Regions from separate parts of the Synechococcus sp. R55.3 genome, predicted to be linked through region 2. Evidence: predicted binding sites of a transcription regulator. Region 2 holds the regulator's gene; the other holds the start of a gene.

Region 1 (6,915 bases), on a different contig from region 2:
CCCGCCGGATTTTCGCAGCATTCTCAAGCGCAAGGAGCAGCAGGATCGGCTAGCAGCCCTGCGTCGCCGGTTGTGGGGGGGCTTCCTCTATGGGTTGCGCATCTCCTTTGGCATTCTGCTGGTGGTGTCAATTGTCTTGATCGTCCTGGCGTTGATTGCCTTGCAGATGGCCAGTAGCCGCGAGCAGGACAATCGCAGCCGATCGCGGGGGATAGGGTTTTATTACTTCCCCAACCTTTGGATCGGCAACCCCTTCTGGGATCCTTACCCCTACTATGGGAGCTACTCCGGTCGGACGCGCCCCCGCCAGCCGCAAAAATCCGAGCTGAACTTCCTGGAAGCGGTGTACAGCTTCCTCTTTGGGGACGGGGATCCCAATGCCAACCTGGAGGAGGAGCGCTATGCCCTCATTGGCCAACTGATTCGTGCCAATGGGGGGGTGATCGCAGCGGAACAGGTGTTGCCCTACCTGGATGTGGAGCCGGGATCCCCGGCCTTGGAATACGAAGATTACATGCTGCCCATTTTGCTCAAGTTCGACGGTCAGCCGGAGGTCAGCGAGGACGGGGACATTGTCTACCGCTTTCCGGAACTGCAGGTGGCCGCCTCAGAGCGTGAGCCCAAGAGGATCCCCGAAGTGTTGCAGGAGAAACCTTGGGTGTTCAGCCGGGCCACGCCTGGTCAACTGACCCTGGCAGGGGGTTTGGGAGTTCTCAATTTCTTTCTGGCCGCCATTCTCTATGGGGCACGGGAAGAGGTGGCAGCGGCAGCCGGCAGCAATGCTTTTTTAGCCTTCATCTACCCGTTGATTGGGTTTCTGTTTCTCTACGGCAGCCTCTTTTTGGCGGTGCCCGCCGTTCGCTGGCTAGCCTTGCAAATCCGCAACCAGGGGGTGGAGCATCGCAATCGTGTCCGGCAGCTTTGGCGAGAGCATCTGCAGCATCCCACAGAGGCGCTGCTGCGCAAACTTAGCTTTGCCCGCCGCTTCCGCCGTCAGGAAGTTGTGCCAGAGTCAGACACCATTTACTCAACCGATCGGGATTTGATCGAGCAGCGGGACTACCGTCTGGACGATCCGGTGTTCCGCCAGCTTTTGGAATCCAAAGCTCAGCAGGATCGCCCCGAAACCGAACAAGTGCGCCAGCAGCGTCCGCTCTAGAAAGGGCATGGCCTTTGGGCAAACTCCCGGTCTACCGTTTAGGCCGAGACAGATTCGAGTTTCTTGGCCAGCCGGCGAATCCAGCGCTTAGGTTTGCTTGGACTTCTTTCTCCCCAGGAGAACTCACAACAACCACTCGGAGACTCGCTCCCCCACCTTCTGCAAATCCAGAGGAATGGCCACCGCCTTGCCCATACGAGGTCTCTGACGGGTGGACTCGATCTCCCGACGCACCGCTTCCCACACCCCCCAAGCCTGCAAATGGGCCAGCACGTTCTCCAAGTGGGCCAAATACTCGGCCTCGCTCAAGGGGAAGGAGGGCTGCTCCAGATAGCGCCACATCACCAGCAACACCACCTTCTGCTGGATACGCCGCAGCTGCACGTCGTAGGAATAGCCCCACTTCTCGCGCAACAAAGCTTGAAAGTCGGATCCCTTCATCAGGACTGCTTGAGACTGGCTTGGATCTGGCTCCAACCTTGCCGGGTGGGCCGCTCACCTTGGGAAGAAAGGCTACGGCCTCTTCCAGCGTTGCATTTCTTAACGATATTGGCCAGAGGGGTCGGTTAGGATGATGTCGCTTGTCAACGAACGTTAAAACTTCTCAGGTTTGCATTTGCCATTATGACGGAAGCGGTTAGCAACTTTGAAGCGCCCCCCATGAGCCGGCGGGTTCTTCTCAATGCCCTGCTCAGCGGCTCTGTGGGAGTCGTGGTGGTGGGCGCCCTCTACCCGGTGGTGAAGTACTTTATTCCGCCCTCTGCCGGTGGAGGGGGTGAGGGCCTCATCGCTCAGGACGCCCTCGGCAAGCCCATCAGCGTCAGTGAGCTGTTGGCCACCCATGCTGCCACGGACCGGGTGCTGGCCCAAGGTTTGAAAGGGGATCCCACCTACATCGTGATCGACAATGGGGCGGTGGCCAACTACGGCCTCAACGCGGTTTGCACCCACCTTGGCTGCGTGGTGCCCTGGAATGTGGGGGAAAATTTGTTTAAGTGCCCTTGCCACGGATCCCAGTACGCGGCCAATGGCAAGGTGATTCGGGGGCCGGCTCCCCGCTCGCTGGAGCTGGTGAGCGCCACGGTGGATGGCGACAACGTTCGCTTCAGCCCCTGGCAAGGCCCTGATTTCCGGGAGACCTAAAGGGCAAGGGATCCCGCCAGTTCTGCCCAGGCAATTGCGTCAGCGGTGCGGAGCACCTTTCCAGTCCAACTGTTGACCGGCCCCTGATCTCCCTGATCTAGAAGGATGGTGAGGTAAGGATCCTGGCTGTGCCGGCTTTTGCCAAGGGATTTGGGGCAAGTCGTCGAGATGGCTATTTCAAGACTGTGTCCTAAAGCTGTGATTGAAATCCATTCTGAGCTGAGAGTTATGAAGCGAATTGGCTTAGTCTTCTGCGCGCTGCTGCTGCTGCTGGGGATGGGGGCACGTCCGGCGGCAGCCTACCCCTATTACGCCCAGATGGCCTACGACAACCCCCGCGAGGCGACCGGAAAAATTGTCTGTGCCAACTGCCACCTGAACGCCATGCCCACTCGCGCCGAGGTGCCCCAGGCAGTCACCCCCGGCCAGGTGTTTACCATCAAAGTTGGGATCCCTTATGACCTGAGCAAGCAGCAGGTGCTGGCAGACGGCAGCAAGGGTGGGTTGAATGTGGGCGCGGTGGTGGTCTTGCCGGAGGGCTTCCGTTTAGCCACCGAAGCCGAGATGACCGAGGAACAACGGCAAGAAACTGCCGAGACCTACATCACCCCCTACAGCGACGCGAAGCCCAACATCCTCCTGGTCGGGCCTTTGCCGGGCGAGCAGCATCAAGAAATCGTCTTCCCGGTGGTGGCCCCTGACCCGAAAGAGGATCCCTCGGTGGCCTTCATGAAGTATCGCGTTTACATTGGGGCCAACCGGGGTCGCGGTCAGCTCAACCCCGACGGCAGCCTCAGCAACAACAACGTCTTCCGCGCCCCAGCCACGGGGCGTCTAGTCAACATCGCCACCCTCAACTCCGATATCAGCGATCTGCCGGCTGAATTGGCCAGCCTGGTGCCCCCGGAATACGAGCTGCCGGGCACGAGAGTTCTCAGCTTCGAGACCGAAAGCGGGATCCAAAACCTGGTGGTGCCGCCTGGGCCGGAACTGGTGGTTGCCGTTGGCGACAGCGTCAAAGAAGGGGATCCCGTCACCAACAATCCCAATGTGGGCGGCTTTGGCCAGGTGGAGCGGGATCTGGTGCTGCAAAGCCCGGAGCGGGTGAAATGGCTGGTGGCTTTCCTGGCAGCCGTTACGATTGCCCAGCTCTTATTGGTGCTCAAGAAAAAGCAGGTGGAGCTCATTCAAGCCGCCGAAATCCTTGGCTAGCTCAAGCTCTTTCCTGGCCTGCACCTCGGAGGTATCCGAGGTGTTTTTTGTTCGGTAGGGTTCTAAGGTAGCCTCAGCTCTCCTCTGATCACCTGCACAGCCTGCCCGGCAATCTCCACGCGAGAGCCGAGATCGCGACACCAGAGCTCCCCGCCGCGGCTGGATAGCTGGTGGGCCTGTAACTCAGAGCGACCCAGGCGTTTGGCCCAATAGGGCATCAAAAGACACTGGGCGGATCCCGTCACTGGATCTTCCGGGATCCCCAGCCGAGGGGCAAAAACGCGGCAGACAAAATCCGGCCCATTCCCCAGAGCCGCCCCAGAGGCTGTGACGATCAACCCCGGAACGGGGAGTGCTTGAACCTGGGCCAGATCCGGTTGCACCTGCTGCACCTGTCCCGCCGAAGCCAGCACCGCCACCCCCATACCCCCGCGGTACAGCTCCACAGGTGGGATCCCCAAAGCCGCTGCCACCTGCTCCTTGGCTTCTGGCCAAGGTTCCGGAGTTTGAGCAGGAAAATCCATGGCCAGGCGATCCCCTTGCCGCCGCACCTGCAACAGGCCACTGCGGGTGGAAAAGGCTACCCTCTCCGCCTCAGGATGCACCTCGGTGAACAGCACATGGGCACCAGCCAAGGTGGCGTGGCCACAGAGATCCACCTCCGTCGTCGGCGTAAACCAGCGCAGCCCATAGTGGGGAACCTCGCCCTGGGATCCCTGAGGCAGTAAAAAAGCCGTCTCCGATACATTGTTCTCTGCGGCAATGGCTTGCATCAGCGCCTCTGGCAACTCCTGGGGCAGCAGACACACCGCTGCCGGATTGCCGCCGAAAGGCACCGCCGTAAATGCATCCACCTGAAAAAACGGGATCCGCACGTTCTCAACCCAGCCCAACTCAGGCCATGATCCCACACCGGCACCAAAAGTAGGGGGATCCGCACCCCGACCGCACCTGCCAAAAGCGGGATCCCGCTGACAAAGGCTATTGTCAGGCCAGAAAGTTGGCTGATAAACTAGCACTCGTAAGTCGAGAGTGCTAAGTCGCTTCCCCTCGGGAAGCGGAATTAATGGAAATTCGTTAGGATCACGGAGGACATTCGTCATGGCTGCAGTGGCTCTTAACGTCTCTACCCTGAAGCCGCTGGGCGACCGCGTGCTGGTCAAAATCGCTCAGCAGGACGAGAAAACCGCAGGTGGGATCTTCTTGCCGGACACTGCCAAGGAAAAGCCCCAGGTGGGGGAAGTGGTTGCTGTTGGCCCTGGCAAGCGCAACGACGAGGGCAAGCTGATCCCGATGGAACTGAAAGCCGGCGACAAAGTGCTCTACTCCAAGTATGCCGGAACCGAAGTCAAGCTGGGCAGCGATGAATATGTGCTGTTGGCCGAGCGGGACATTCTCGCCATTGTTCAGTAATGGTCAGTGATTCAGCAGCAGTTCAACGAACGATTGAATCCTTGAGACTCTGTTTCACCCTTACCTGCATTTGCATCGGAGAGGTTGACTATGGCCAAATCAATCATCTTCAGTGAAGAAGCCCGCCGCGCTCTAGAGCACGGCATGGATATTTTGGCAGAAGCCGTAGCCGTTACCCTGGGTCCCAAAGGGCGCAACGTCGTGCTGGAGAAGAAGTTTGGCGCCCCCCAAATCATCAACGACGGGGTAACCATTGCCAAAGAAATCGAGCTGGAAGACCACATTGAGAACACAGGCGTTTCCTTGATCCGGCAGGCGGCTTCCAAGACCAATGACACGGCTGGGGATGGCACCACCACGGCCACGGTCTTGGCTCACGCCATGGTGAAAGAAGGTCTGAAAAACGTGGCTGCCGGCGCCAACCCGATTGCCCTAAAGCGGGGGATCGACAAGGCGGTGAAGTTTTTGGTAGACAAAATCGCCGAACATGCCCGCCCGGTCGAAGATTCCAAAGCCATTGCCCAGGTGGCGGCCATTTCCGCCGGTAACGATGAAGAAGTGGGCCGTATGATTGCCGAGGCCATGGACAAGGTGGGCCGCGAAGGGGTGATCTCCCTGGAAGAAGGCAAGTCCATGACCACCGAGCTGGAAGTGACGGAAGGGATGCGCTTCGACAAGGGCTACATCTCCCCTTACTTCGTCACCGATACCGAGCGGATGGAAGCGGTTCTGGAAAACCCCTACATCCTCATCACCGATAAGAAGATCACCCTGGTGCAAGACCTGGTACCGGTTCTGGAGCAGGTGGCCCGCGCCGGTCGTCCTCTGCTGATCATCGCCGAAGACATCGAGAAAGAAGCGCTGGCTACCCTGGTGGTGAACAAGCTGCGGGGTGTGCTGAGCGTGGTAGCGGTAAAAGCCCCTGGCTTCGGGGATCGCCGCAAGGCTATGTTGGAAGACATTGCCATCCTGACCGGTGGTGAGGTAATCAGCGAAGAGCGCGGCCTGAAGCTGGAGAACGCTCGCCTCGATTCCTTCGGCACTGCCCGTCGCGTCACGGTAACCAAAGACAATACCACCATCGTGGCGGAAGGCAACGAAGCGGCCGTGAAAGCTCGTTGCGAGCAAATTCGCCGTCAAATTGAGGAAACCGACTCCACCTACGACAAAGAAAAACTGCAAGAGCGCCTGGCCAAGCTCTCCGGCGGTGTGGCAGTGATCAAAGTGGGCGCGGCCACTGAAACCGAGATGAAAGACCGCAAGTTGCGCCTGGAAGATGCCATCAACGCCACCAAAGCGGCGGTAGAAGAAGGGATCGTTCCCGGCGGCGGTACCACCTTGGCACACCTGATCCCAGTGGTAACCGAGTGGGCGCAAGCCAACCTGTCCGGCGATGAACTGGTGGGGGCCAACCTGGTCGCCCGCGCTCTGGGTGCTCCGCTGCGCCGCATTGCTGAGAACGCCGGCCAAAACGGCTCCATTGTGCTGGAGCGGGTGAAAGATAAGCCCTTCAACACCGGCTACGATGCTCAGAACAACGCCTTCGTGGATATGTTCGAGGCGGGCATTGTAGACCCGGCCAAGGTTACCCGTTCCGCCCTGCAAAACGCCGCTTCCATTGCGGGGATGGTGCTGACCACCGAAGCAATCGTGGTGGACAAGCCCGAGCCCAAAACCAACACGCCGGCAAGCAGCGGCAGCGGCATGAGTGACTACGACTACTGATCTGTTGATTGCCACAGGGAGGCGGATCCCTTAGGCTCACCGAAGAGTTTGGGGGCACTCCGCTTCCGGGCTGAGCATCTTGGATGAATCTCTGGGGATCCCCTGGTAGGATCCCTTTTCTTGTGGATTTTCATCAAGACGCAGGCAATCCGGCGGGATCATTCCCAACGACCGTGAGACAGCAGCGAAACTGTTTGTGATGCTGATCCCTAACCCCTTTTCTCAGAGGGAGAGGGTCTGGGGGTGAGGGCGCTAGAGCCATG
Region 2 (6,915 bases):
ATTCTGCGAAGAATTTTCAAAGACTATCATTGCTTAATCCTAGTAAGAAAACACAAACAAAAAAGCCCCGTAACCGGGGCTTTCTGATTTATTTTACAACCATGATGCGTTGTGTTATCGCTTGTTTTCCGTCAGATATTCTAAGAAGATAAATTCCAGAAGACAATCCGTCTGTGATCAAAGTTATTTGCTGCTGAGATGGAGCAATGGTAAATTGCTGCAACACCTGACCCAGTGTTGTCATCAGTTCTCCTTTCAACGGTTCGGCAGAAGCCAATTGCAGAGCAATGGTAATCATATCAGTAGCTGGATTGGGATACACCAAAAAGTTGGAGGTATTCATCACTTCATCCAGCGAAGAACAGTTAAGTACTGTAACCGATGCAGTGGCAGTTGCTGTACATCCGTTAGTAGCTGTGGCTGTAACGGTATAGGTAGTAGTGGATGCAGGGCTTACATTGATGGAAGCAGTATTAGCACCTGTATTCCAAGTAAAACTATTACCACCAGAAGCAGTAAGATTTACAGAGCTTCCCTGACAAATAGTACCGCCACCACTTATAGTAGGTGTGGGCAAAGGGTTCACCACAATACTGGCTGTTGCCGTGTTTGTTCCGTTTAAATTGCTAGCTGTTAATGTTACAGTATATGTCCCCGCTGAATTAAATGTTACAGTAGGACTGGCAGCCGTACTTGTTGAAGGAGTTCCGCCGGGGAAGGACCAGCTATAGGAAGTAGCATTGGTAGATGTATTGGTAAATGTAATACTTTGCCCTGCACAGATGTTAGTTGATGAAACATTAAAAGAAGCGCTTGGTGGTGTATTGGTTGCAGCACTAATGTTTATATCATCCAGATAAGTAACATTTCCCCATCCACTTCGCAATTGGAATCTGATTCTGGCGGCGGTTTGAGAAGCATACGGGCTTAAATCTATTGTCTTGGTTGCCCATTGTGATGGGGTAGGTACAAATGCAGTGGTCATATCAGGTGCTGTAGCCAATGGACTCGGGCCTGTATTATTACCATAAGATGCTAATCGTATCCAAGTATTGCCACAATCAGTGGTGATACTTACTATTAATGAATCAGTCGCTTCCCTTCGGGGAAGTGGAATTAATGGAAACGCTAAAGCCGAATTCACTTTACGAAGATCGCTTAGGGTCGCTTCCCTTCGGGGAAGTGGAATTAATGGAAACCAGAGTAAGTACAGGTGTATGTCTAGGGCATGTCTAGGTCGCTTCCCTTCGGGGAAGTGGAATTAATGGAAAAATTAATGGAAACAAACCAAGTGATCCCCTTTCACTTCCAGCCAGTGCCCACCTGGATAATCGGGGCTACGGCTGCCTCGGTCTGCTTTTAAGAGCTGGATCCCGGCTTCTACCTGGTCAAAGGTGGGGTGGTGGGGCAGCACCAAAGACAAAAATTGAAACATCACCTGCCGCTGCAGAGCCAAGGGGGCAGCCCGCAAGGGATCCCGTCGCAGCCCTGGCAAAGCGGGCTCATACACCTGCTGCCATAGCTGAGCTGCTTGGGCTACCACCAGCTCATGTTCTGCTTGGAGCAGCGTGGCAGCCCGATTCAGGGCCGCTTCCAGTTGCGGATTAAAGTGCTGCTTCAAGTAGGGCATCACCTCCAGGCGGAGACGGTTGCGGCAATGGGCCAGATCTTGGTTGCTGCGATCCGGCCAGACCGGCAATTGGTGCTGCTGGCAAAATTGTTCGGTTTCCCAACGGTATAGACCCAGCAGGGGTCGCACCACCTGGGCAGAGGTGGGATCCCGGTCGTCCAGGCGACGCTGCCAATCCAGGCTGCTCAGCCCGGCGGCTCCTGTTCCCCGCAACAAGTTCCACAAAAACGTCTCTGCTCGATCCGTGGCCGTATGCCCCATCACCACGGCGCTGCAATCCCAGATGCGGGCCCATTTGTCCAGTTGTTGGTAGCGCCAAGCCCTGGCCCCTGCCTCATCTCGGCGGATGGGATCCGCAGTCTCAACGGCATGAGGCAGTCCCTGCTGCTGCAGCCACCCCTGCAAAAAGCGAGCACACTCCGTTTCATCTGCCGACCAGCGGTGATCACAATGCAGAACAAATATCTGCCAGCCCCAGCGAGGCTGCAAATCCCGCAAGATCTGGAGCAGGCAAAAAGAATCTTGCCCGCCCGAAAAAGCCACCAGCAGTCGCTGGCCAGGGTGAAGAAGTTGCTGCTGCCGAATGGCGCACTGTACCCGCAGGTGGAGAGGAGAGAGCCTGGCCACAGCTTGCTATTGCTCACGTACAACCCAGACCCTACCTGCCGCTATGGGATCCCTTAGGCAAGAGCTCGGGTCAGATGAGAGGCCACCGCCTGCACAGCAGCAATGCTGCGCTCGTAGGCCATTCGGGTCGGCCCCAGCAAGGTGACCGTACCCAGAGGAGCTGAGCGACGGTGGTAAGTGGAGGCGATAACCGTACAGTGGTGCAGAGACTCCAGTGGATTCTCGCTGCCAATGTAGATGATCACCGGGGTCTTGCGGGCAGACTGTCCCGACTCCTGATCCATCTCCGTTGAGCTCGGCAGAGAGGGCAAACCCCCATCGGCAAAATGGAGCCCAATCATCCCCTGAAGTTGCTTGGCTCCCTCCTCGATCAACTGCATCACTGCCTGCACCTGCCGGGCCTGGGAAAACTCCGGCTGACGCATCAACTCGGCCATACCGGCACTGAACACCTGCCCCAGAGAGGGCTGTAGACAGCGTTGCACCACCGAGCGCAGCAGTTGCTGCAGCCAATGGCCGTAGGTACGAAATTCTTCATCCAGTTTCAGCCAGCTCAGATCTTGCAGCTCGGCAAAGGTTTTGCCCCGCAGCTTCAGGGTGAGAAAGTTGCTGAGCAATTGCAATTCATCTTCCAAATCCTCTCGGGAGTCGCTGGGCCAGTCGGGGGGGCTGACCAGAGCTGAATGGGTTTGATAGGAGTCGGTTACCACCAACACCATCACCCGCCCTGGTGCTACCGACACCAACTGCACATGATGAATGGCTACCACCGGCCCCTGAGGAGGAGTGATGAGAGCAATGCAACCGCTCAGATGGGCCAAAAGCTGAGCTACCCTTTGCAGGAGGCTGTCTAGGTCGTCTCCCAGCTCACGGCCAAGCTGATCCATCAACTGTTGCAGAGCGGGATGGGGATCCGGCTGAGGAGCATCGTGAGGGATCCCACCGCTGTTGGCGGAGGTCAACAAATCGTTGACATAAACCCGATAGCCAAAGTCGGAGGGAACCCGACCCGCAGAGGTGTGGGGCTGAAACAGTAACCCCACCTGCTCAAGGGTGGCCAGGTCGTTACGAATGGTGGCCGTGCTCACCCCAAAGTTATAGGACTGGGCCAAGGTTTTGGAACCGACAGGTTCAGCCGTCGCAATGTAGCTGCGCACCGTCGCCCAGAGAATCTTCCGCTGGCGGGGAGTCAGTTCGAGTTTCATAGCCGATCAAAAGAACCCAGTCAACACCTATCTATCTAAAGGGAAGTGCTAAACAGAGCCGGTAAATTGCTCCAGGATAGACCAACTCAGGGTTGAGATACGAATCTAGACAAACTTTCGCGTCTAAATACATCTGTATGCATCTATTGTTACTCTTTCATGACGGGTTGCCCAGGAAGGGAGTCGCAACACCCAATGCCGAAAGAGGTTGAGGCTGTGGGTTGTGCAGGAGAAAGGGAAATCCCCTCTAGCCTAGACCCCTTTTTTTGCCCAGAGGTGATATAAAGTTGAGTCAACTCTAGGCCAACTGGGCCTGCTGCTGTCCCCCCTGTATCCTTTTGTATCTTTGAGGTTGTCCCGTGTACTTATCCCCCCAGGAGAAAGACAAGTTGTTGATCTACCTGGCTGCCCAGTTGGCTCGGGATCGGCGGCAGCGGGGCCTCAAACTCAATTACCCTGAGGCAGTGGCCTACTTGAGCGCAGCGGTTTTGGAGGGGGCGCGGGAAGGGAAAACGGTCGCCCAATTGATGAGCGAGGGGCTGACGTGGCTGACCCGCGAGGACGTAATGCCCGGGATCCCGGAGATGATCCCCGAAATCCAAGTGGAAGCCACCTTTCCCGACGGCACCAAGCTGGTTACCTTGCACCATCCCATTCGCTAGCGTCGGGGCTGCCCGCTTTCAGGGATCCCCCAGATGCTCCAAAGACCGAAAAACTTCAGGAGGTTGTCCCCATGCCCTCTGGCCGCAAATCCAAAACCACGCCTGGCGCCAACGCGGAGCCAGCCCTAATCCCAGGGGAACTGCTGCTGGCAGAGGATCCCATCCAGGCCAACGTCGGGCGGGCCACCGTGACGCTAGAGGTCACCAACCGAGGGGATCGGCCCGTTCAGGTGGGATCCCATTTTCACTTTTTCGAGGTGAACCGGGCCCTGGTTTTCGATCGCGCCGCCAGCTTTGGCATGCGCCTCAACATTCCTTCCGGCAATGCGGTGCGTTTTGAGCCAGGCCAAACCCATCGGGTGACGCTGGTGGCTTTGGGGGGCAAGGGGTTGGTGCATGGCTTCAATCGGCTCACGGAGGGTACGGTACGCTCTGCCGCCCAAAAGCGGCTGGCCCTGGCCCGATTGCAGGAGTGGATGGGTCAAGCAGCCAATCCCTAGGGAGTACCGCCCCCCCCAAGTGTGCAGCTTTGGGCAGCCGTGCCAAGGTTCAACCCCATCCCCGTCTCCGCTCAGATTCAGGACAGTAGGGCTATCCTATTTCTCCCCTAGGAGCGGGCAGATGTCAGAACGCGAGACTATCTTGTGGATGTGGGTGCAAGGCTTGGGGCTAAATCTTTCTGGGTTGGCGCTGTTGGCAGCAGCAGGCACCGCCTTTGGGCCTCTCAGTTGGACAGGTGCGACGGTGGCGGTGATGTTGAAGCTCATTGGAGATGGCCAACTGCTGCGGAGCTACTGGCTCTGGCGAAGCCGGCGACAACAGAGGGGATCCCAGCCCGTCAGCTCGGCAGCGGCAGTGCTCCAGAGTCAGGCTTGAGACAATCGCCAGCCCTTGTTCGGTCTCCGACCCAATAAAGCCAACTTAACCCTCCCTAGTCTCTCTTCCGAAGGGGGGAGGGAAGCTTGAGCTCACGGCTGTCTGGAGATGATAGCCCTCGGAAACCCTGTGGATCCTTGGGGCCCGGAGCTTTATCTCGGCTTTGGATCTGATCTGGATCTGAGTCCCCTCCGGCACCGGTAAGCCTCATTGCAGGTGAGCCACGGTCACTCCAGTACCGCCGTCTTGGGGATCAGCGGCTGAAAAACGCTGAACGCGGGGGTGATTTTGCAAGTAAGCTTGTACGCCGGCCCGCAAGCGCCCTGTGCCGTGGCCGTGGATGATCCAGACAGGGCCGGGGGGAGCTTGGGCAAAGTGCTGTTCCAAAATGGCCTCGGCCTCGGCAACGGTTTTTCCCCTCAGATCGAGGGTGTTCTGACTGGTGCGCAGGTTCAGGGGAGCTGTGGCTGCAGGGGAGGGAGGTGGGGCTTTGGGGCGTTGGCGCTGCTTGGCCTGGTGTTCGTCAATGGGATCCAACTGCCCCCGTGGCACTGTGAATTTGAGGATGCCGCTGCGCACTACATATACATCTCCTTCGATGGCGATCACCTCTCCCGTCTGCCCCAAGCCTCTCAGCCGCACCCGATCTCCCACCTCTGGCACAAACTCCATATCCACAGGCGGCGGTGGGGGAGAGTAGCGCTGCTGGATTTGCGCCAGCTCGGCAGTAATGCGTTGGGGATCCTCTCCCTGCTGCAATTTGCGGATGGCGGCAGCCACTTCCTGACGGGCAGCAGCCAACAGGGCTTGCAGTTCTTGGTTTTGCTTCTGCTCCAGCCGGGCTTCTCGCTCGGCGATTTGGCGGCTACGCTGTTGCATTTGTTGATATAGGCTCTCCAGCTCTCGATGCAGGGATCCCACCTGGGCCGCCCGCTCTTCCAATTGAGCTCGCTGCGCTTCCAGCCCGGCAATCACCTGATCCACCTGGCTTTCCCCCTGCAGGTGCTGCTGGGCCCGCCGCAGAATCTCTGGATCCAACTGCAGCCGTTGAGCAATGGTCAAGGCATTGGAGCGGCCTGGGATCCCCCACAAAAGGCGATAGGTGGGGGCCAGGGTGACCTCATCAAACTCCACCGAGGCATTTTCAAAGCAGGGATGTTGGTATTTCAGGGCCTTCAACTCGCCGTAGTGGGTGGTGGCCAGGGTGAGCAGCGCCTTTTCCGAGAGATACTCCAACAGCCCAGCCGCCAGGGCAGCGCCTTCGGTGGGATCCGTGCCCGCCCCCACCTCATCCAACAGGACAAGGGCCGGCTCTGGAGTGGACTGCAGGGCCTGTACCATGCGGCTGATGCGGCGGATGTGCCCTGAAAAGGTGGAGAGATTTTGTTGCAGCGATTGTTCGTCCCCAATGTCGGCGTAAACCCTGTCGAACCAAGGCAGTTGGGGCGGATCTTGAGCCGGCAGGAAGATCCCCGCCTTGGCCATGAGCACCAACAGCCCCAGGGTTTTCAAGGCAACGGTTTTGCCGCCGGTGTTGGGGCCGGTGATGACTACGACCCGAATCGAGTCCGAGAGGGTGAAGTCGATAGGGACAACAGCAGAGCCTTGACCCTCCGAAGGGGCAGCGGCGCGAGATTGCCAGAGCAGCAGGGGGTGCTTGGCCTGACGCAGGCGCAATCCTGCCGAGACAAACTGGGGACGATTGCCGTCCAGCCAGAGGCTGTAGCGACCCCGAGCCAGAGCCACATCCAACCCCACCATCACCCCCTGCAAATGCTCCAGATCGGTGGCGACGGAGGCCACCTGAGCCGAGAGCGCGGCTAAGATCCGCTCTTCCTCCGCCTGAATCTGAACTTGGGTTTCTCGCCAGCGGTTGCCCAGTTCCACCACGGCGTAGGGCTCCACATAGAGGGTG

Evidence for each region. Region 2 encodes HrcA, which represses chaperone genes, less so after heat shock. Its sites were predicted from a motif close to TTAGCACTCNNNNNNNNNGAGTGCTAA; they were not measured.
Region 1: a site for HrcA is predicted at 4,527-4,553, ahead of groES (co-chaperone GroES). Genes of this name have one in related genera too.

Annotation. Positions count from the first base shown of each region.
Region 1 is NZ_JANSIG010000016.1:6,358-13,272, reverse strand. Features, by position in the region: gene NW849_RS04225 (hypothetical protein) at 1-1,159, shown strand, start outside; gene NW849_RS04220 (DUF3067 family protein) at 1,283-1,600, opposite strand; gene NW849_RS04215 (cytochrome b6-f complex iron-sulfur subunit) at 1,784-2,302, shown strand; gene NW849_RS04210 (apocytochrome f) at 2,531-3,514, shown strand; gene NW849_RS04205 (PhzF family phenazine biosynthesis protein) at 3,577-4,407, opposite strand; gene groES (co-chaperone GroES) at 4,616-4,927, shown strand; gene groL (chaperonin GroEL) at 5,018-6,652, shown strand.
Region 2 is NZ_JANSIG010000064.1:3,832-10,746, reverse strand. Features, by position in the region: gene NW849_RS10370 (arsenate reductase ArsC) at 1-37, shown strand, start outside; gene NW849_RS10365 (T9SS type A sorting domain-containing protein) at 89-985, opposite strand; gene tilS (tRNA lysidine(34) synthetase TilS) at 1,274-2,257, opposite strand; gene hrcA (heat-inducible transcriptional repressor HrcA) at 2,311-3,462, opposite strand; gene NW849_RS10350 (urease subunit gamma) at 3,822-4,124, shown strand; gene NW849_RS10345 (urease subunit beta) at 4,196-4,624, shown strand; gene NW849_RS10340 (hypothetical protein) at 4,746-5,000, shown strand; gene NW849_RS10335 (endonuclease MutS2) at 5,208-6,915, opposite strand, start outside.